Regions from separate parts of the Chryseobacterium sp. FG46 genome, predicted to be linked through region 2. Evidence: riboswitches for the same ligand, from Rfam matches in the RefSeq annotation. Region 2 holds a riboswitch; each other region holds the start of a gene.

Region 1 (7,605 bases), on a different contig from region 2:
ACATTTAAATTAAGGTTGGTTTCCCATTTCACATTATTGGTAGAAGTCTTTTCAAGGGTTGTTCCCGGCTCTCCGCCAAGGCTTATAAATCTATACAGCTCCTGATACGCATAATAAAGCGGCTGCCCATTAGGTCTAAGTAATTTATCATTCCCCTGACCTCCGTAGCTGGCACGCAATGTCAGCTGATTGAAAACATTCAGGCTTTTAATAAATTCCTCATTGGATATTTTCCACGAACCTCCCACTGACCAGAATCTCCCCCATCTGTTATCTTTCGCAAATCTCGAAGAACTGTCTGCTCTTCCTGAAGCTGACAGGAAATAGGTATTATTATAATCATACTCTACTTTTCCAAGGAAACTTAATAAGCTTAATTTATTACTGTTTCCACTGAAGCTTCCTAACAGAGAAGCAGCATCCGGTTCATAGTAATAAGGCAGTGAAAACTGACTTCTTGTTCCGGAAATGGTCTGATAATCGTATTTATAGAATTCGTGCCCTGCTAAAGCATTAACATGGTGTTTTCCAAACTTTTTATCATACGTCAGAATATTGCTGGTTGTATAAGAAAGTGTTCTGGTATTGGTTTTCGTTACCGAACCTCCTATTTCAGCACCTTGCCCCAATAATGGATTTGAGTAATAATGTCCGTTATAATTCACTAAATCCACAGAGAAGCTGGTCTTGAATTTCAACTCCGGCAAGAAAGTGAATTCCATGAATCCTTTTCCGGAGAAGTTATCTTCTTTGTTTTCGTTTTTGTCTAAAGGCAGTGTTGCAGCGGCATTCTGATTCTGAAGCGCATTCGTAGGCCTGTATTTTCCAAAATCATAAACCGGGTTTCCATCAGCATCCAAAATATATGTACCATCTGCATTTCTTTCATAATAAGGATAGAATGAAGGAATAAATCTTGCTGCGTTGATGATGTTACTCGCCTTGGAATCCGAAGAAGTAGGCGCTTGCTGAATACTGTTTGTATAATTCAGGTTTACTCCAACATTAAGCCATTTTTTCACTTCAGAATTGATCTTCAATCGGGTATTATATCTTTTATATCCTGATTCAATCGCCATCCCTTTATCATCCAGATATCCCAGTGAAAAGAAGTAATTACTTTTATCACTTCCTCCGCTGATATCAAGATCCACCTGATTTCTTGAAGCTACTCTCTGTAAAATATCTCTCCAGTCATCATTCCAAAGCGGCGATGCACCAGGTAATAATTTTCCATCTGTTCCTACCGGTTTTGGATAAGCAGTGCCATATGGATTGATCCCAAGAGTCGAAACAAGATTATCTGTTGCCATTTGTGCAGCCTGTTGAGAAGAAACTTTGCCAGACTGATATCCGTTTCTCAGCGCTTCCCAATAGAGTTGAAAATACTGATCTGTATTAACCTGTTGATAATCTTTCACCGCTCTTCCGGAGAATCCCTGGCTGATATTAAAATTAACTCTGGCTTCTCCTTTTTTACCTGATTTTGTAGTGATGATAATAATCCCATTTGCACCTCTTGAACCATACAAAGCACTTGCTGTAGCATCTTTCAGAACACTGATAGATTCTATATCACTCGGGCTGATAGCGTTCAGGTTTCCGTCAAAAGGAATTCCATCCACTACATATAAAGGATCACTGGAAGCACTGATTGAGCCAATTCCTCTGATGCGGATGGTAGAAACTGCGCCGGGCTGTCCCGATGCACTGGTTGTTTGAATTCCGGCAACCTGTCCTTCCAATGCTTTGGTAATATTCGTAACTGGTCTGTTATTGATTTTATCGCTGGAAATTGTAGCTACAGAACCGGTATAGCTGTTTCTTTTTGCTTTTCCGTACGCTACCACTACTACCTCATCAAGTTCCTTTTCATGGAGGCTATCTTTTTTCGGCCTGGAATTCTGTGCATTGATGCTGGTTATTCCCAGAAAAAAAGCAGCAACCGGAGGTATCCACGCTTTATAATTGAATAAATTTTTGCTAATCATAATCAATTTTATTTATCATATATTAAAATTTTGCCCTTTGCCGAAAAGTCAGCAAAGGGCATCGATAAATACGATAAACCAAATGCTTATTTTTCCTTAAAAGGCTGAATGTAACACCTTGCCACACGAGGCAGGTTGTTAAGATTTCACAGGGTCAGTTCCCTCCATCTTTCTTTATAAGCCGATCGAAATATGGTTGCAAAGCTAAAAACTTTTAGTCTACAAAACAAGTAGACTTATTTGTTTTTTCATGATAATTTTTTAATAATTAACATAAATTTTTAATAAAACCCACTACAATAAGAAGTTGCAGACCTTATCATTTATTCAAACATGACAAATATCATTATCAATAATTCAATAGCATGAAAATTCAGTATACCTTAATTTTTGTGTGATTTATTGAAAAAACTTTTTAATTTTATGCTATGAAAGTTTTGATCATCAATGGCCCTAACCTCAATCTGTTAGGCACAAGAGAACCGGAAATCTATGGAAATGTTTCTATGGAAAGTTATTTGGAAAATTTAAGATCCGAGTTTCAGGCTTATGAATTACAATATTACCAGTCTAATATTGAAGGTGAGCTTATCAACAGGCTTCAGGATGATGATTTTGATGCGGTGGTAATTAACCCGGGAGCTTTCACCCACTATTCTTATGCAATTGCTGATTGTTTGAAGAATATCCGCAAACCGAAAGTAGAAGTTCACATCAGCAATATCTACAAAAGAGAGGAATTCAGGCAGAAATCAGTTACAGCAGCTAATACGGACGCTGTTTTATCTGGTTTTGGGATGAATGGATACAGATTGGCTTTATTGAGCTTGAAGTAATTTTTAGCTTATATTCCCCACAGATCACACAGATTCTCACAGATACATACAAACAAAAAGCCTCATTATTGATGAGGCTTTTTATATGTTGATGGATAACTATTAGATAGTCTGTTCCTGCAATTGGGGTCCTGAAGCAACTAATTTCTTACCTTCTTCAGTATCACAGTACTGCTCAAAATTCTTGATGTATCTTGAAGCAAGATCTTTTGCTTTTTCTTCCCATTCTGAAGCGCTCTCATAGGTATCTCTAGGATCTAAAATACCTGCAGAAACGTTTGGTAATTCAGTAGGAATTTCAAGGTTCATAATTGGAACCTGAGTTTTAGGAGCATTATCGATAGACCCGTCAATGATTGCATCAATGATTGCTCTGGTATCTTTCAGAGAAATTCTCTTTCCGGTACCATTCCAACCTGTATTCACCAAATAAGCTTTAGCTCCGTGCTCCTTCATTTTACCGATTAATGTTTTAGAATACATTGTAGGGTGTAATGTAAGGAATGCTTCACCAAATGCTGGAGAGAAAGATGGCTGAGGTTCTGTAATTCCTCTTTCAGTTCCGGCTAATTTTGAGGTATAACCGCAAAGGAAGTGGTACTGAGCCTGATCTTCATTCAGGATAGAAACCGGAGGAAGTACCCCAAATGCATCTGCTGAAAGATAAACAATCTTCTTAGCATGACCTGCTTTAGAAGGCAATACAATTTTGTTGATATGATATATTGGATAAGAAACTCTTGTGTTCTCAGTGATTGAACCGTCTGTATAATCTGCTACTCCATTGTTCACAACAACGTTTTCAAGAAGTGCATCTCTCTTGATGGCAGCGAAGATATCCGGTTCTTTTTCTTCAGATAAGTCAATCACTTTAGCGTAGCATCCTCCCTCATAGTTGAATACTCCGTTGTTATCCCATCCGTGCTCATCGTCACCGATAAGGTATCTTTTAGGATCTGCTGATAAAGTAGTTTTACCTGTTCCAGAAAGACCAAAGAATAAAGCTACATCCCCTTTTTCTCCAACGTTTGCAGAACAATGCATGGAAGCCATACCTTTTAACGGAAGGTAATAGTTCATCATGGCAAACATTCCTTTTTTCATCTCACCTCCGTACCAGGTACCTCCAATGATCTGTAGTTTTTCAGTAAGGTTGAACATAATGAAGTTTTCAGAGTGTAATCCCTGAGCTTCCCAGTTCGGGTTTGTTGTTTTTGATCCGTTGATTACAGTGAAATCCGGCTCACCGAAGTTTTCAAGCTCATAGTGAGAAGGACGAATAAACATATTAGTAACAAAATGCGCCTGCCATGCTACTTCAACGATGAATCTTACTTTAAGTCTCGTATCTGCATTCGTTCCGCAGAATGTATCTACTACATAAATCTTTTTAGATCCAGCAAGCTGGTTCAGCACTAGTTCTTTACAAGACCCGAAAATTTCTGCTGTTGTAGGTAGGTTTACTTTACCATCCCAGAAAATTGTATCTCTTGTAACATCATCCTGAACAATATATCTGTCTTTAGGTGAACGACCTGTGAAAATTCCTGTTTTTACCGATACTGCGCCAGATTCCGTAAGCTCAGCTTGCTCAAACCCCTGATTTTCAGGAGAAACTTCAGCCTGATATAATTCTTCATAAGAAGGATTATACACTACTTCATAGTTTCCTTTAATCCCTAATTTCTCTAAATCCTGGATGATTTTAGTGTTTTTCATTTTACTTATATTTTCTATTTCTTTATTGACTTCAACAAAAATAATATTAATTATTTGTTAAAGGTGGTTTAAATATACTGATATAAGTCAGAATGACAAATAAAAAAAAAGGATTACAACCATTTGATTATAAGCTAATTATATTTTCCCATTCTAAAACAGTGGAAAAACCTTTCTCCCAAAAATAGTTCTTATAGTCCCCAAATTTAGCACTCATTACAAAATCTCCACCCCATGCACCTAAACTTTTGACAAATAAAGGGCAATCTGAGAATAATTTTTCTTTAACTGTGAGAATTTCAAGAAAATTTGCAATTTTATGCTCATGAATCATCATTAATTCGGAAAATTTTTCCAATTCATTGCATAACAATATTTTTTTTGTGAGATCTGAAAATTCATTCACCAATTCCGGAGACTTCTTTTTGGACTTGTAAAAGTTGATTCCCTCTCTACTATCCTGCTTCTGATTTAAATGAATAAAAATCAGTTCATTTTTAAAGGATGGACTGAAATCTACTTTCTCATATTTTATCTCAGGTTTACTCTGGAACAGAACTGCAGATTTTTCCTTAGCTACAGCGATATCGTATCCACTGCCACCTAAGCTGATAGTATTAAGATAAAAAGGATCAACCTCTGCCCATTCTGCAAGATTGTTCATCAGGGTGGAACTGCTACCAAGCCCATAATCTGCAGGAAACTGAAGATTTGTTTTTAAATGATAAGTAAGGTCTGCTTTGAATTTACTGCTAGAAAGCTGCTGAACATTTTGTAGTGTTTTGGTAATGAATTCAGCACTTGATGGAATATTGGTTTCCAGAATCTGCCAGTTTTTATAATCTATGACAGCTTTTAACCATAATGTATTCTGATGATAAGCTTCCCAAAGAATAAGAGAGTTTCCATCTTCTTTTTCTTCAAAGAAAAACTCTTGTCCCAGCCTGGTAGGTACCGCTAAGACAAGAGCTCCATCTATTGCGAAATATTCTGAAGTAAGCATAAGCTTTCCCGGTGAAAATATCGCGTTCATATTTTTTATTAGATTGCAGAAGTTGCTTCTACAGATCCGTCAATTTTTTTGATTAATCCCTGAAGGGTTTTTCCTGGTCCTACTTCTACGAAGTTTGATGCACCGTCTTTAATCATATTCTGAACAGATTGTGTCCATTTTACAGGACCGGTAAGCTGAGCGATCAGGTTTTGTTTGATCTCATCGGGATTTGTTACCGCTGTAGTCGTGATATTCTGGTATACAGGAATGGTTGCTTTTCTGAATTTTGTTTTTTCGATAGCTGCGGCCAGTCTTTCCTGTGCAGGCTGCATCAATGGTGAATGGAAAGCTCCGTTTACTGGTAATAGCAATGCTCTTTTAGCTCCTGCTTCTTTCAGTTTTGCGCAAGCTTCTTCTACTGCGGGTGTTTCTCCGGAAATTACCAATTGTCCCGGACAGTTATAGTTGGCAGGAACAACAATTCCGTTGATCTGTGCACAGATTTCTTCAACCTTAGCATCTTCTAAACCTAAGATAGCCGCCATAGAACTTGGATTGGCATCGCAAGCTTCCTGCATAGCCTTTGCTCTTTCAGAAACTAATTTCAAACCGTCATCAAAGGATAAAACTCCGTTGGCTACCAAAGCTGAAAACTCTCCTAAAGAGTGTCCTGCAACCATTTCAGCACCAAGACCATTTACGGCTTTTAATGCTGCTACTGAATGTATAAATATTGAAGGCTGGGTAACCTCTGTTTTCTTAAGATCCGCATCCGTACCGTTAAACATAATGGAAAGAATGTCGAAACCTAAAATTTCATTGGCAGATTCCATCAGATCTTTAATATCTTTTCTAGAATCATACAATTCTTTTCCCATTCCTACGAACTGAGATCCCTGCCCTGGAAATACAAGTGCTTTCATGTATTGAATTAAATATTATGCAAATATAACTATAATGTTAATAATATTCTTTTAAACAGCTACAAATCATTTAAGGCACTAACCTGATTACTCTGTAACCGGTATTTACATAAGCACCATTAGCTTTAGATTTTACAAACTCAAATTTGGTAGCAAGCTGAGTCTGAACTTTATTCATCTGTTTAAAGATCTCTCCTTTTTTATTTTCTCTGGTTAGCATGTCATTAACAACATCAAAACCTACGATTGCATATTTTGGTGGAGTTTTACAGTATTTGCTTTTATAAGCAGCCAGAATTTCTTTTTCAAAATTTCCGTCCGTATTAATCTTTCTATCCATCAGATATACCAGACTTGCCTGGCTCAGTTCGTCTACTCTCTTCTCAAAAACCGGAGAATAGAACATACTGAAGGCTTTTATTCCCTGAACTTCTTTAGAAATAGCAATCATTCTGTTGGCAAAAGCATCTCCAGCAGCATTATCATCATTTGCTAAAATGGCAATAACCGGTGCAGATTGTCCTGTCATCATATTCTGATCCGGCTGAATATCTGCCGGGGAATTAACAATAATGATATTAGGATTTTTCACCGTTTTTTCAAGTCCGGCTTTGATATAATTGGCATTTTCTTTTTTAGCATCTGCCACTATATATATTTTCTGATCTGAATAAATTCCTTTTATCTCTTCTACAATCTTATCAGCATAGGTCTGATTGTTGGTCTCAACAATAATAAGATTACTGTAGTTATAAAGTTCCGGAGAGTTGGCAAATGGTGCTACAACCGGAATTTTCTGATTTTTGGTAAAATCAAGAACATCAATTACATTGGATTTAAAGAAAGGCCCTATGATAAGGTCTGTATTATCAGGATTGATCTGTGTTAAAGAGTTTTTGAATGAAGCTTCATTTCCAGAATCTACCACTTTAATATCCAATTTTTGCCCTCCTCTTGCATTTCTTTCAATGGCAAGTTTAGCTCCTGTCAAAAAATCAAGAGCCATTGCTCTATACTGAGTTTCGTTGGTACTGTATCCGAAAGGGAGCATTAAGATAACACTTAAAGCATCACCGTTTTTCTTTACGTATGCAGCATCCTGCTTTTTAATTTTTAAAACCATTCCGGTTTTCAAACCATGT
Region 2 (7,605 bases):
CAGATTGATGAATCTTCCTGGGGAGTTTCCAATAATGCCATTTATATCTGGACATGGTCTTTTGATACCAATTATCAGAACAGTCAGGATTGTCCTACCAATGGAAGCTGGAACAATTCCAATGACCTGAATAAGCTGAATTATAATGCGGCAACAGACAGTTATTCACTTACTTTTGCTCCCACAGCTTTCTTTGGAAGAACGGGGATAGGAAGGTTTGGGTTTTTATTAAAAGATAAGACGGGATCACACCAGACTTCACCTGATATTTTTGTAAACGTAGGTACTTTAAGCTTAACGCTTACAAATCCATTAGTGAACAGCCTCACTTCAGTTCCTGTAGGAAATTCCATTACTGTTACTGCTACAACCAGTACCAATGCAACATTTCAGTTAAAAGCAAACGGAACTGTTGTTAATTCTACAACAACTCCTTCACAATCTTATTCTTACAGTTATACAGTCACTCAGGATGCCAGTATGGAACTTGTGGCAACACAGGGAATCAATTCCAAGGCAGCGGCATTTATTGTACAGGTTCCAAGAAATGTTGTTTCTCAGGCAATACCCAACTGGATCAGACAGGGAATCAATTATGATCCGACAGATCCTACCAAGGTGGGATTGGCTTTATATGCTCCGGGGAAAAGTTTTGTACATGTCATCGGAAGTTTCAATAACTGGACGGTGAATGATACGTATCTGATGAATAAAGATACCACAAATCCTGATCTGTACTGGATTGAGCTCAATGGAATTACCCCTCAGCAGCTCAATACTTTCCAATACAGAACCAATGATTTAAGAAAAGTAGCAGACCCCTATTCGCCGCAAATCTTATCTTCCTATGATGATCCTTGGATTTCGGCTTCTACCTATCCAAATTTGCCTGCATTTCCTGCCGGACAGGGCTTTGAAGTGTCAATATTTAAAACAGGTCAGACCGCTTATAACTGGCAGGTTACCAATTTTCAAAGACCTGCGAAACAGGATCTTGTAGTCTATGAATTACTATTGAGAGATTTTACACAGGAAAAGAACTGGCAGTCATTGATCAATAAAATTTCCTATTTAAAAAACTTAAAAATCAACGCTATAGAATTAATGCCCATCATGGAATTTGATGGAAATCTTTCATGGGGATACAATACTTCCTTCCATTATGCACTGGACAAAGCCTATGGTACTCCCGAAAAATTCAAAGAATTTGTAGATCTATGCCATCAGAACGGAATTGCAGTCATTCTGGATGTTGCATTTAATCACGCTACAGGACGTTCTCCTCTGGTAAGACTCTGGAATGTAGACCCGGATGGTGATGGCTATGGAGATGTTGCGGCCAACAATCCTTACTTCAATCAGGTTCCGAAACATTCATACAACGTATTTAATGATTTTAACCATACAAGCCTTTCAACGCAATATTACGTTGAGAGATGTCTTGAGCAATGGCTGACTGAATATCACATAGACGGATTCCGCTGGGATTTAACCAAAGGATTTACACAAAGCTGTTCCGAAAATGATGAACCCTGTACCAATGCCTATCAGCAGGACAGAGTGGATATTATGAAGCATTATGCAGACAGACAGTGGGCGATTGATCCCAATTCTTACATGATCTTTGAACATTTGGGAACAGATGCGGAAGAACAGCAATGGGCCAACTACAGAATAGCCGAAGGAAAAGGCGTTATGCTTTGGAACAAGCAGACAGATCCTTACAATCAGAATACGATGGGATATAAGGAAAACAGCAATTACGATCGAATGAACCACAGTCTTCACGGTTTTACCAATATGAGTGCTGTAGGCTACGGAGAAAGCCACGATGAAGAAAGACTGATGTTTAAAAATCTTGCATACGGTGCAGTGAACGGAAGCTACAATGTGAAAGACCTGAATACCGCTCTTGAAAGAATGAAAACCTTCGGTGCTACTTTCTTTACTATTCCAGGTCCGAAAATGATCTGGCAGTTTGGAGAATTAGGATATGAATTCAGCATCAACAGATGCGCAGACGGAACTATCAATAACGGATGCAGAACCGATGAAAAGCCTGTTGCATTCACTTTAGGATATGATACCAATGCGAACAGAAAGGCTGTTTATGATACATGGGCTAAAATCATCAATATCAGAAATACCTATCCGGTTTTTAAATCTAAGACCTACAGTATAGAATCCAATAACCTTACGAATGATCCTAATGGTCTCATCACAAGAATTTATGTATATGATGCAGCTATTACAACAGGAATAAAGAATGTTGTCGTATTGGCTAATTACACAACCTCAGCACAGAATGTAGTCCCTTATTTCCCTTACACAGGTCAATGGCAGAATCTGATGGACAACAGTATTTTGAATGTAGCTTCCACAACAACTCCGGTCACTTTACAGCCGGGAGAATTCAGAATCTTTGGAAATTATACAGGAGCTTTGTCTACTATAGATACCAATGCTGCCAATAAGTTATCCCTTCAGATTGCAGATAATCCTGTTCGGAACGGAATCGCTAAACTCATTTTCAGTAAAGCAAAAAACGGAGAGATTCTGATTTTTGATATGACGGGTAAAAAATTGGATACTTTCAAACTGGATAAAGAGAATGGAGCTTATAATATGAAGGTTAATTATCCGGCAGGAACGTATCTTGTGCAGTTGAAATCGGATACAGGAATAGCTATTCAAAAGATGATGATTCAATAAGCTAAAACATAGAATAATAATAAAGGCAAATTTGCAGATCAGCAGATTTGCCTTTTTTTGTAAGTTCAGAAAAATAGTCTACTTTTGCAGTAGATTTATCAAGAAAGGTGGAGGGATTTGGCCCGGAGAAACCTTAGCAACCTGCACAATTCCAGCGTGTAAAGGTGCTAATTCCAACCCTTTGGGAGAGATAATTGAAGTCAATACTCTATATGAATTCCATTTCTTGAAGTCTTGTATATCTGCGGAAAGATCCGTCAGATTGGTAGTATTAATTGGCAAGAACAAAAAATGAAAAAATTAAGCACAGCTGTACTATTGCTTGGAGCAATTCTGGTAGCCGCTCAGGAAAGTGAGGAAAAAGGAAAACAGATCGAAGATATCATCATCGTCGGAAACCGAAATGTTAAAAGAACAAAGCTGGAAACGCCGGTTCCTGTAGATGTTATCAATATCGATAAAATCCAGAGAAGTTCTCCGCAAATGACCGCCCAGGATCTCCTGAATTATGTGATCCCTTCATTTAATGCAGTGAGACAGTCTGCTTCTGATGGAACAGAGCATATTGATCCCGTAACGTTAAGAGGAATGGGTTCTGATCAGGTTTTAGTATTGCTTAACGGGAAAAGAAGACATTCTACTTCTTTGGTCAATTATCAGAATACAGTAGGAAATGGCTCTGTAGGAACAGATTTGAGCACTATTCCGGTTATTGCTATTGACCGGATTGAAGTCCTGAGAGACGGAGCCGCCGCACAATATGGCTCTGATGCTATTGCGGGAGTCATCAATATTATTCTTAAGAAAAATGCCGGAGCTTCAGCAAGTCTTACCTACGGATTAACCGGAAGAAATGATGGTGATACTTACCAGGCAGGAGTTAACTATGGAACTTCATTAGGAAAGAAAGAAGGGTATATTAATCTTTCATTACAGCTAAGCCACAGAGGAAAAACCACAAGAACACAAAATCACGACCTGGATATTTTCGGAGATAATTTTGCGTATGAATTTGCAGGTGACGCTGAAGCTGTAAAAGCAGCCAGAGCTGCGGATGATGCCGAAATTGAAAAAAGAGGGTTGACCCGTGATGATTTTAATTTTCAGATCGGAGATGCCCAGATCAGACAGGGACAGCTGTTTTTCAATTCAGAATACCCTTTTAATGATCATTTTAAACTCTATTCTTTCGGAGGTTTCAGTATTAAAGAAGGAGAAGGGTTTGGCTTCAGAAGACTGCCAAGCGAAAAGTCTAATGTGGTTTCATCCATTTACCCGAATGGTTTTCAGGCAATTCTTGGGTCTCAGGTATATGATATTTCTTATGCTGTAGGAGCAAAATATAATGTTAATGACTGGCTATTCGATGTAAGTAATACATTCGGGAGCAATACCTTCAATTATAATGTAAGCCATACCAATAATGCTTCTCTAGGAGCAAAATCACCAACAGATTTTTATGCCGGAGCACACAGCTTCCTTCAGAATACGGTGAATCTTGATGTTTCCAAAAATATAAACCGCTTCAATATTGCTTTCGGTGGTGAATTCAGGTTTGAGCAATACCAGATCAAAGCGGGTGACGAAGCATCTTATACTCAATATGACGTCAATGGAAACGTTGCCACTGAAGGATCTACAGTGTTGGGAGCAGGCGGATCTCAATCCTTTATCGGATTTTCTCCCAACAATGCACTAAAGAAAGACAGACATTCCACCGCGGTATATGCAGATATTTCTTATGATTTAGATAAAAAACTCAATATTGACGCCGCTGCCAGGTTTGAAAATTATTCGGATTTCGGAAATACCTTGAATGGAAAACTTGCGCTACGATATGAATTTGTAAAAAATTATGCCATAAGGGCAGCTGTTGGGACAGGATTCAGAGCACCATCATTGCAACAGCAGTATTTTAATAATTCCTATGCGGATATTTCTACTTCCGGTTCAAAGATTGTGACCAAAGGAATATTCAGCAACGATAGCGAAGCCGCTAAAATTCTTGGATTTGATAAACTCAAACAGGAAACCTCAGTCAATGCAAGTGCAGGATTGACATTAAAACCATTAAAAGGACTGTTTATTACAATAGATGGTTATTTCATTAAAGTAAAGGATAGAATCGTGATTACCAGCAATATTACAGATAAAAGGCTGGATCAGTTTAAGGTAGAAAGCGGAAGATTTTTCGCCAATGCTATTGATACAGAAACGAAAGGAGTAGATGTAGTGGTTTCCTATGACTGGATTCTTGGGAATGGAAAATTAAATATGAATCTTGCCGGAAACTATACGGAAACAAAAATTACAGATTTTCATTTTCCTGAAAACTTAGGAACGCCTCAGGATCAGTTTTTTGGTCCCGATCAGATCAATATCATTGAAACACTGTCTCCCAAAACAAAAGCTTCATTAGGATTAAATTATGGAATCGGAAAATTCAGTTTTCTCGTAAGAAATACCTATTTTGGTAAGGTAATAAGAGATGGTTATCCGTTTGGAGACGTGCAGGAATTCTCACCAAAAGTAGTGACAGATATCAGCGTTGGGTATGATATCACCAAAAGTATCAATTTTACAGTAGGAGCCAACAATATATTTGATGTCTTTCCGGACCGCCAGATTTATAAAAATTCATATTATGGAGTATTCAAATATGCACCGGTTCAGATGGGAACGTTGGGGAATTATTTCTTCGGAAGGCTTAATTTTAACTTTTAATCATTAAATGAGTACTGCCTCACATCAGATTGGCTGGAAAACAGCCGCAGCCATTGTCGTTTCCAATATGATCGGAACCGGAATTTTTACCACCCTGGGATTTCAGCTTTCTGATATTACCAATACCTACAGCATTTTCCTGCTGTGGAGCATCGGAGGAGTTCTCGCTTTGTTCGGGGCTTTTTGTTACGCAGAACTGGGTTCCCATTTTAAAGGAAACGGAGGCGATTTTATTTATCTCAAAGAAACCTATCATCCGATATTCGGATATCTCATAAGCTGGATTTCACTCATCATAGGATTTTCCTCTCCCGTAGCGCTGGCAGCTTTGGCTATGTCAAAATATCTTTCGGTATTTGATTATAGCTTCGGAAACGGTTTTGCGATATCTGTGATCTTTCTGGTTGCGGCCGCACTGTCATTTAGCTTGAAAACATCCAGCAGGTTTCATAACTTTTTTACCTTCATTAAGATAGCTTTTATTATTGTACTGATTATTCTTGGAGTAGGAATTTCAAATTCACCACAGATGGGCAATAGTCTTAATTTCAGCGACAGCTGGCAGAATGAGATCATGCTTCCTGCCTTTGCTACCTCTCTGGTATTTGTGACCTATTCCTATACAGGCTGGAATTCAGCTTCCTATATTGCCGGAGAAATAAAGGATGTGCAGAAAAACCTTCCGAAATCATTGATTATAGGAACTGTTTTTGTGACGGTGAGCTATATTCTGGTGAATTATATTATGCTGAAACATGCTCCTGTAAATCAGCTGGCAGGAAAAGAAGATGTGATGGGCGAAGCAGCAGTCAATATGCTTGGACCGGCTTTTGGAAAAATTGTCAATATTTTTATTGCTCTACAGCTGGTTGCAACGATTAGTGGGTATCTATGGGTAGGATCAAGATTAACACAGGCTTTTGCAAAACATACCTACATCTGGAAACCCTTATCTGCAGGTAACGAAAAAGGAATTCCGGTAAGAGCTATTTTTACCCATGCCGTGATTGCAGCCATCATTATTTTAACGGGAAGCTTTAAAGAAATTTTTGTTTATACTGCTTTTATTTTACAGCTTTTCGCAAGTCTTGCGATCTCAACGGTTTTCTTCCTGAAGAAAAAAGACAGAAAAATCTTTAAATCTAATGCTTTTCATATTTTTCCGGCTGTTTTTCTGTTATTCAGTATGTATATCCTTTATTTTACATTCATTCATAATCCTAAAGAAAGCCTGATAGGATTAGGAATTATTGCAGTAGGAATTGTTTTATATGTAATAGACAGAAGACTCTCCAAAAGATCTTAGAGCCTGAATTCAATATCATACACCATTTTATAATTAAGTTTTTCGCCTATCCCTTTTATTGATAATAGCATCGACAGGCTCAGCCTGACAATGCTCAAAAATTTGGGTTGGTATTCGGCTTGTCACCCTGAGCCTGTGGAAGGGTTCTTAATAAGAAAACCTTTGTTAATCATTAATCTCTAGTATTGATTAAAAGGATAAGCCAGAAAGTTTTTTTGACTGTTTGCCCTTTTACCCCTAATGCTCAAAAATTTATGATGATTCGGAATTTTAATTTTGAATTAATAATGCTTATCTTTGCACCCACAAAATTTCTACAATGTCTAAATCATTAATTCCAAAATTAGAAGCTATAAAACAAAGATATAATGAGGTGGCAGACCTTATTATACAGCCTGATGTCATTTCAGACCAAAAAAGATATTCTTCTTTGAACAAAGAATATAGTGATTTGGGAAAAATTGTAAGAGTTTATGACCAGTACAAAGGCGCTTTGGACAGTATCGCAGAATCTGAAGAAATCATTGCAGATGGTTCAGACAGAGATCTGGTAGATCTGGCTAAAGAAGAAAAAATGGAATCTCAGGCTAAACTTCCGGGATTGGAAGAAGAGCTGAAAGTATTGCTGATCCCTAAAGATCCTGCCGATGACAAAAACGTTATCGTAGAATTACGTGCCGGAACAGGAGGTGATGAGGCAGCTATCTTCGTGGAAGATATCTATAGAATGTATACCATGTATTTCAAAACAAAAGGATGGAGACATGAAGTGACAGATTCTAACGAAGCAGCGAAAGGATACAAAGAACTGATCATGAAAGTGGAAGGAGAGGGTGTTTACGGAATCATGAAGTTTGAATCCG
Region 3 (7,605 bases), on a different contig from region 2:
CTGTTATATTAAGTTTTATTTTGTTTCACTTACTCTTAAAATATCCCCGAATACACCTCTTGCTGTTACCTGTGCACCAGCTCCCGCTCCCATGATAACAATTGGGTTTTCTCCGTAGCTTTCCGTATAGATTTCAAAGATTGAATCTGAACCTTTTAACTGACCTAAAGCGGAAGTTGCAGGAACTGAAATCAGTTTCACATCCAACTCGCCTTTATCTGTCTGCAGATCACCGTGCAGATCACCTACATATCTCAATACGTGTCCAGATTCCTGATTCTCTTTTATCTTCTGGTATTCATCATCCAGTTCTTCAAGTCTTGAAAGGAATTCTGATTTTGAAACCTCCAATAAGTTTTCCGGAACCAGATTTTGGATATTGATATCTCCGAATTCATTGATTAAGTCTAATTCTCTCGCAAGAATCAATAGTTTTCTGGCTACATCATTTCCTGATAAGTCTTCTCTTGGATCCGGTTCTGTGTATCCTTTTTCCAGAGCTTCGTTGATGATGGTTGAGAATTTATCGTCTCTCAAAGAAAAATTATTGAAAACATAACTCAATGTTCCTGAGAATACGCCTTTAATTCTTGTAATATTCTCTCCTGAAAGGTGTAATAATTTGATTGTATCAATTAACGGAAGACCTGCACCAACATTGGTTTCATACAGATAACGTCTGTTGTTTTTGCTCAACGTATATCTTAGTTTTCTGTATTCCTCAATGGGAAGCGTATTAAAAATTTTGTTGGAAGAAACGAGATCAAATCCGTTTTCTGCCAAAGCATGATAGTTTTTAACAAAATCTTTGCTGGCTGTGTTATCTACAACGATCAGGTTTTCCAGTTGATTTTCGTTCGAGAAATTAATCAGTTCTTCTACATTCGATGGATGTTCTGCTGTTAAAACCTCATCTTTCCAATTGGCATCAAATCCTTTTTTATTGAAGGCAATTTTCTTAGAGTTGGCTACTGCTACCACTTTAAGATCAATTTTTTTACGTTTTTTAATTTCTTCTGCTGATTCAAGAACTTGTTCTATCAGTGTTTTTCCTACGTTTCCGTGACCAATAATTGCCAGATGAACCGTCTTTGGTTTTTTGAAAATTTCAGATTCTATGATATTTTTTGTTTTTTCATCCTGTGAAGAAGTCACTACAATGTTGACTCTGTTTTCTCCTGCCACCTGATTTAAAAGCAATGGAAAAACATTATTTCTTGCCAGCTCAGCAAAGACTTTATTGAAATCTTCTGCTACAAAACCAATCACAGAAACTTTATTGATACTATAGATCTGGGAAACTTTTCCTGATTTTCTTTCTGCTTCAAATTCATCAATAAGACAAGCCACTGCTTTTTCTGCATCATTTTCCTGGACCAGAATAGAAATTCCGTTTTCTATGGCCTGTTGAGAAATTACGCCTACACTGATACGCGCTAAAGTAAGCGCTTTAAAAATACGTCCGTCAATCCCGATTTCTCCCAGGAAATCTTCTCCTTCAAATTTGATGATTGATCTGTTCTTCAAAAATTTTATTTCGTTAGCATTTTTCATTACTTCTGTAAAATGTTTTTAATGATATTATTTAATTGTTGATATTCCATTAGGAAGGCATCATGCCCGTGTATAGATTGGATCTCGTGATAAGAAACATTCTTATTTTTCTCTTTTAAGTTTTCAAAACACATCCGGATTTCAGAAGCCGGGAAGAATAAGTCTGTATCTACTGAGATCATGTGCATTCGTGCCTGTATGTTCTCCAGTGCTTTTTCAGCAACGTTTATATTCATTAAGAGATGATTCATCAGCTTGTATGCTTTTAAACTAAACCTCTCGTTCAGTGCATTACCATGATAAACCAACCAGTCTTCTGATTCCAGGCGTTGTTTTTCCTGGTTATATTGGTTTTGAAATCTGTCATTGAGTGACTGTGGAGTTCTGTAACACAGCATGGCATGAATTCTCGCTTTCTGTAATGGTTCTTCTTTATCATTCAATAAAAATTTCTGAACCAGACACTGCGCATGAAGCCAGTCGTGTGTTCTGTAATCACAGGCTATGGGAATAAATATTTCTGCAAGATTCGGCTGCTTGGCAAGCATTTCCCAGGCAATCCCTCCTCCCAGAGAGCCTCCGATAATGGCATATAAGTTTTTGATATGTAATGCTTCAAGTCCTTTCAGAAATATTGCGGCGATATCTGAAGGGGTGAAGTCTTCATAGTCTTCAATTAAAAAATCATCATATCCGTTTCCGGGTATATTGAAACACAGAACAGTGTATTGATCGGTATCAACAATCTGGTTTTCTCCTACCAGCTGTTTCCACCAGCCTTTATCTCCGGATACATTTGAGTTTCCGGTAAGGGCATGGTTGATTAAAATGACAGGGGCTGTAAACAGATCTTTCCCAAAAAGCTGATAGCTTAACGGGATATGGTATTCCTTTTGGGAATTTGTTTGATACGAAAGATTAATATAGTTTAGTTCTGTTTTCAATTCTATTAAATTTTAATACAATTGAAAATGCCACAGGAAATGGCTGAAAAGAACTTCAGTAAGTTATCTGTCCAAAATACTTTGGTAGAACGTAGCACCTTCTTTGCTTGCACAAAGGGTTGCTAAGGTTTCATAGGGTCTAATCCCTCAACCTTTCTTGATAACATTTTCAATATTTGAATGAACGAATGATGCAAAGGTAGTTCTTTTCTTTTAATTTCAAAAAAAAAATATTTTAATATTTTAAAAAGCCCTTAAACACAAGTATTTCAAGGCCATATTAATAATTCTTCAGATGAAAAAAATTGGAATTACTTGTCAAAAAAACTAACTTCGTGTGGAAAAATGATGAGATATGACCGCTGAAAAAGATAGATTACAAGATACCAAATGGAAAAACTGGGGACCTTATGTAAGCAACCGGCAGTGGGGAAATGTACGCGAAGATTATAGCCCGAACGGGAATGCCTGGAACTTTACCAATCATAATAATGCCGAAAGCTATGCCTACCGCTGGGGTGAAGAAGGCATTGCCGGAATTTCTGATGTAAAACAGCTTTTGTGTTTTGCTCTTTCGTTCTGGAACAAGAAGGACAAAATGGTAAAAGAACGGTTCTTCGGATTGAGCAATCCTCAGGGAAACCATGGGGAAGACATCAAAGAAATCTTTTATTACCTGGATAATACGCCTACTCACAGCTATATGAAAATGGTGTATAAATATCCAATTAATGAATTTCCTTACGATGAGCTTGTTGCAGAAAACGGAAGACGCAGCAAAAAGCAACCGGAATATGAGATTTTCGATACCGGAATTTTCGATAATGATGAATATTTTGATATTTTCATTGAATACTGCAAAGCCGATCACAATGATATTCTTGCCAGAGTAACAGTATGCAACCGAAGTCAGCATGAAGCTCCTATTCTGGTAGCTCCGACTGTATGGTTCAGAAACAACTGGAAGTGGGGATACAATACTTATAAAGGAGAAATCAATGCATCTCCCGACGGAAGTATTAACATTGGACATGACAGCATTTCGATCAAAAAATTCTATTCCCGGAATTTAAACGCCGAAAGTGTATTTTGTGATAATGAAACCAATACGTCTAAACTTTACGGAGCTCCCGCAGTTGAAAACACTTATTTCAAAGACGGAATCAACCACTATATTATTCATAAAGCAAATACAGTAAATCCCGAAAAAAAGGGGACAAAAGCTTCTTTTCTGATTGATGAGCTTATCGGAGCCGGAGAATCAAAAGTTTTTGAATTCAGATTGTGCCCTGAAGAGGCCGATGAGCCTTTTGAAAACTTTGATACCATTTTCAATACGCGACAGGCTGAAGCTGAAGAATTTTATAAAGAAATTCAGAATGACACTGTAAACGAAGATGAAAGAAATGTTCAGCGACAGGCTTTTGCCGGGCTTCTCTGGAATAAACAGTTCTACCATTATAATATCGGAAAATGGCTGAAAGGTGATCCCAACTTTGAAGCACCAAGAAATTTCAACGAATATGTAAGAAATACAGAATGGAATCATCTCCATAATAAGGATATTATTTCCATGCCTGATAAATGGGAATATCCGTGGTATGCTACATGGGATCTGGCCTTTCACTGTGTACCTTTTTCCATCATTGATGCGGAATTTGCCAAGGGACAGCTTTTGCTGCTTACAAAAGAATGGTACATGCATCCCAACGGACAGCTTCCTGCCTATGAATGGAATATGAGTGATGTGAATCCTCCTGTACACGCATGGTCATGCTTCCGGGTTTTTAAAATTGATGAAAAAAATAACGGAAAGCCGGATTTATTATTTTTAGAAAAAGTCTTCCAGAAATTGCTGCTTAATTTCACATGGTGGGTGAACCGGAAGGATAAAAACGGGAAAAACATCTTTGGCGGTGGTTTCCTTGGGCTTGATAATATCGGAGCTTTCGACCGGAATATGGAACTAAAGGACGGCCAGCACCTTGAACAGGCAGACGGAACAAGCTGGATGGCGATGTATGCACTGAATATGATGCGTATTGCGATGGAACTTGCCCAGTATTACCAGGTATATGAAGATATGGCGATCAAGTTTTTTGAGCATTATCTTTATATCGCCGAGGCTATGGAAAATCTGGGCGAAGGCACAAAAGGTCTCTGGAATGAAGAAGACGGATTCTTCTATGATGTATTGCAGCTTGGTAATGGGGAAAGCGTTTCTTTAAGATTAAGAAGTATCGTAGGCCTGATTCCTATGTTTGCCGTTGAAATTGTAGATCATCATTTATTGGAAAAGATGCCGAATTTCAGAACCCGGATGGAATGGATCTTAAAGAACAAGCCGGAGTTGACCAAACTGGTTTCTCACTGGGATGAGGAAGGACAAGGACGAAAACACCTTATGAGTATCCTCCGCAAAAACAGACTGACAAAGGTCCTGTCCAGAATGCTTGATGAAAAAGAGTTCCTGAGTTCTTACGGAATCCGTGCGATGTCCAAAGTATATGAAGAAAATCCTTTTGTATTTTCTGTGCATGGAACGGAAAATATGGTCTACTATACACCCGCAGAAAGTGACAGCCGTATGTTTGGCGGAAACAGCAACTGGCGCGGCCCCATTTGGTTTCCCATCAATTTTCTGATTGTGGAAAGTCTTCAGCGTTTTCATTATTATTATGGAAACAGCCTGAAAGTAGAACTTCCAACAGGCAGCGGCGACAAGAGAAACCTTGATGAAGTAGCTCAGAACATAAGCAAAAGACTTTGTTCTTTATTTTTAAAAGATGAACACGGGCAAAGGGCTTTCAACGGAGGGAATCCGAAATTCAATTATGATGAACATTTCAGAGATTATATTACCTTCTTTGAGTATTTCCATGGAGATAACGGCCGTGGCGTAGGGGCTTCCCACCAAACGGGATGGACAGCCACTGTGGCGAAACTGATAAAACCAAGACTCACCTTTTAATAAGCAATGAGTAATTGGTAATGAGTAATATAAAAGCCGGATGTTTCATCCGGCTTTTGCTATTCTATGTGAGAGATTAAATTTTTTCTCCGTTCACATACACTTCGTATCCGATTTCTACATTCGGTTCTAACGTTTTTGATACAGAGCAGTATTTTTCAAAAGAAAGTTCTGCAGCTTTTAATGCTTTTTTAGGATCAATTTCTCCTTCCAAAAGGAACTTAACGTTAATCGATTTAAAAGGTTTCGCATCTTCTACCTGCACTCTTTCTCCTTCTACCTCTGCCTGAAAGCTTTTAATTTCCTGACGTTGCTTCTTCAGAATAGACACCACATCAATTCCGCTGCATCCTGCCACAGCCATCAGTACACTTTCCATTGGGGAAACTCCTTTGGCTCCCGGCTGGGAAGTATTATCTAAAAGGATAGAATTTCCTTGTGAGTTTGTACATTCAAATAAAAAATCGTCGTTTATTCTGTTGAGTGTAATTTTCATTGTACGGGTTTATATTTCAGATTTCTTTTTATATTCTTATTCAAATATAAAAAACTTTATGGAGTAAACCTCAGGCTAAGACATGATATCAACCATAGCCTGAAAAAGATTATCCGGATTTTCTGCAATGCGGTTACACATGTACAGATACCATTCATCACCATACACAATATACTGCCTGCACGGGTAACCTTCTTTATAGATTTCGTTCAACAGGTCTTCCTGTATTCCCAGTAACATTTCAAATTCATACATAGATTTTGGAATGTCATATTGGTCAATAAGCTCTTTAACTCTATTTTGAACGATATAATGATGGGTAGCAACAGAACATTTTCTGTTTTTAAGGAAAAGAGTTTCAATATATTTAATATATAAATCGTCTAAATGTTTTCCTCTCTCTACAGCATGTCCCGGAGGAACAGCAAAAGCACCTTTTACAATTCTTATTTTTCCTTGTGTTTCATTCAATATCCGTTCAAGGTCTTTTGGAGTACGGTTTAAATATGCCTGAAGGGTAATTCCAACATTTGGAAAATCAGGCGATATTTTACAAAAGGTATTAATAATATCATCAGTTCTATCAATACCCTCTGCGCTAATCACTATTTCAATATCTTTTTTGTAAGCTGATTCTGCTAATGACATTAAATTATTATAAGCAAGATCCTTATCAATAGCAAGACCTATATGTGATAAATCCAAAGAAATAATAGAATTGATATTCTCTTCTTTCACTTTATTAATCAAATCAAAAAAATGTTGAGTTACTGATTCTGATTCTTCCACGGAACGGGTACTTTCTCCCATAAACTCTAGTGAAGTTGGAAGTCCTTTATCATTAATTCTTTTAGCAGTAGCAATAGCTTCTTCCATTTTTTCGCCTCCTATATATCTTTTAGCTGCTTTCAGTAAGAGTTTAAAGAGCTCAGGATTGTTAAGAATATATTCTTTTGCACCTTCATTTAAGGCAGCTATTTTCAACAGCGCACCTGCCTTTTCTTTTAGTTCCATTTTATTTTTTGATTTGTATTTAAAATATTTTATAAAATTCCTCTCGCTTTTATCTCCAGATATTTATTGATAACATCGATATTCAAATTTTCAGGAAGGGTATATACGGTATAAATTCCGTATTTACGAAGTTCCTGGATGATCAGTTTCTTTTCAAATTCAAATTTTTCAGCAATAATTTCATCATAAATTTCCTGCATATTTTCAGGATTTTTGTTGATCAACGTCTGCAGTTCTGAATTTTTGAAGAATACCACTACCAGTAAGTGGTTTTTAGCAATTCCTCGAAGATATTTCAGCTGCCGGTTCAGCCCATCCAGGGTTTCAAAATTGGTAAAAAGCAGAATCAAGCTTCTTTGATTGATGGAATATTTTACGTCCTGATACAAACGGTTGAAATCACTCTCGAAGAAATCTGTTTTGATATTATAAAGAGCTTCAGAGATTTTCTTCAACTGTCCGGATTTGTTATCGGCAGCAATTTTATTCTCCGCTTTTTTAGAAAACGTCATCATTCCGGCCCGGTCTCCTTTTCTTAAAATAATATGCGATAATGCCATCGTTGCATTGATGGAATAATCCAGTAAGCTTAATCCGTTGAAAGGCATTTTCATGGTTCTTCCTTT

The links. A riboswitch is a leader RNA that binds a small molecule or an ion and turns the genes downstream of it on or off. The one in region 2 is predicted to bind S-adenosylmethionine.
Region 1: linked by a shared signal. The riboswitch ahead of ACODR7_RS06845 (SusC/RagA family TonB-linked outer membrane protein) and the one ahead of ACODR7_RS05010 (TonB-dependent receptor plug domain-containing protein) in region 2 are both predicted to bind S-adenosylmethionine.
Region 3: linked by a shared signal. The riboswitch ahead of ACODR7_RS11895 (alpha/beta fold hydrolase) and the one ahead of ACODR7_RS05010 (TonB-dependent receptor plug domain-containing protein) in region 2 are both predicted to bind S-adenosylmethionine.

Annotation. Positions count from the first base shown of each region.
Region 1 is NZ_JBMDJJ010000006.1:155,767-163,371, reverse strand. It holds gene ACODR7_RS06845 (SusC/RagA family TonB-linked outer membrane protein) at 1-1,991, opposite strand, end outside; SAM riboswitch class I at 2,075-2,174, opposite strand; gene ACODR7_RS06840 (type II 3-dehydroquinate dehydratase) at 2,420-2,827, shown strand; gene pckA (phosphoenolpyruvate carboxykinase (ATP)) at 2,930-4,546, opposite strand; gene ACODR7_RS06830 (GYDIA family GHMP kinase) at 4,674-5,579, opposite strand; gene fabD (ACP S-malonyltransferase) at 5,588-6,463, opposite strand; gene ACODR7_RS06820 (LysM peptidoglycan-binding domain-containing protein) at 6,534-7,605, opposite strand, start outside.
Region 2 is NZ_JBMDJJ010000004.1:152,560-160,164, reverse strand. It holds gene ACODR7_RS05015 (alpha-amylase family glycosyl hydrolase) at 1-2,712, shown strand, start outside; SAM riboswitch class I at 2,805-2,909, shown strand; gene ACODR7_RS05010 (TonB-dependent receptor plug domain-containing protein) at 3,004-5,436, shown strand; gene ACODR7_RS05005 (APC family permease) at 5,444-6,742, shown strand; gene prfA (peptide chain release factor 1) at 7,062-7,605, shown strand, end outside.
Region 3 is NZ_JBMDJJ010000013.1:116,052-123,656, reverse strand. It holds gene ACODR7_RS11900 (ACT domain-containing protein) at 16-1,554, opposite strand; gene ACODR7_RS11895 (alpha/beta fold hydrolase) at 1,554-2,498, opposite strand; SAM riboswitch class I at 2,559-2,665, opposite strand; gene ACODR7_RS11890 (MGH1-like glycoside hydrolase domain-containing protein) at 2,854-5,469, shown strand; gene ACODR7_RS11885 (OsmC family protein) at 5,546-5,965, opposite strand; gene ACODR7_RS11880 (proline dehydrogenase family protein) at 6,041-6,979, opposite strand; gene ACODR7_RS11875 (DUF58 domain-containing protein) at 7,009-7,605, opposite strand, start outside.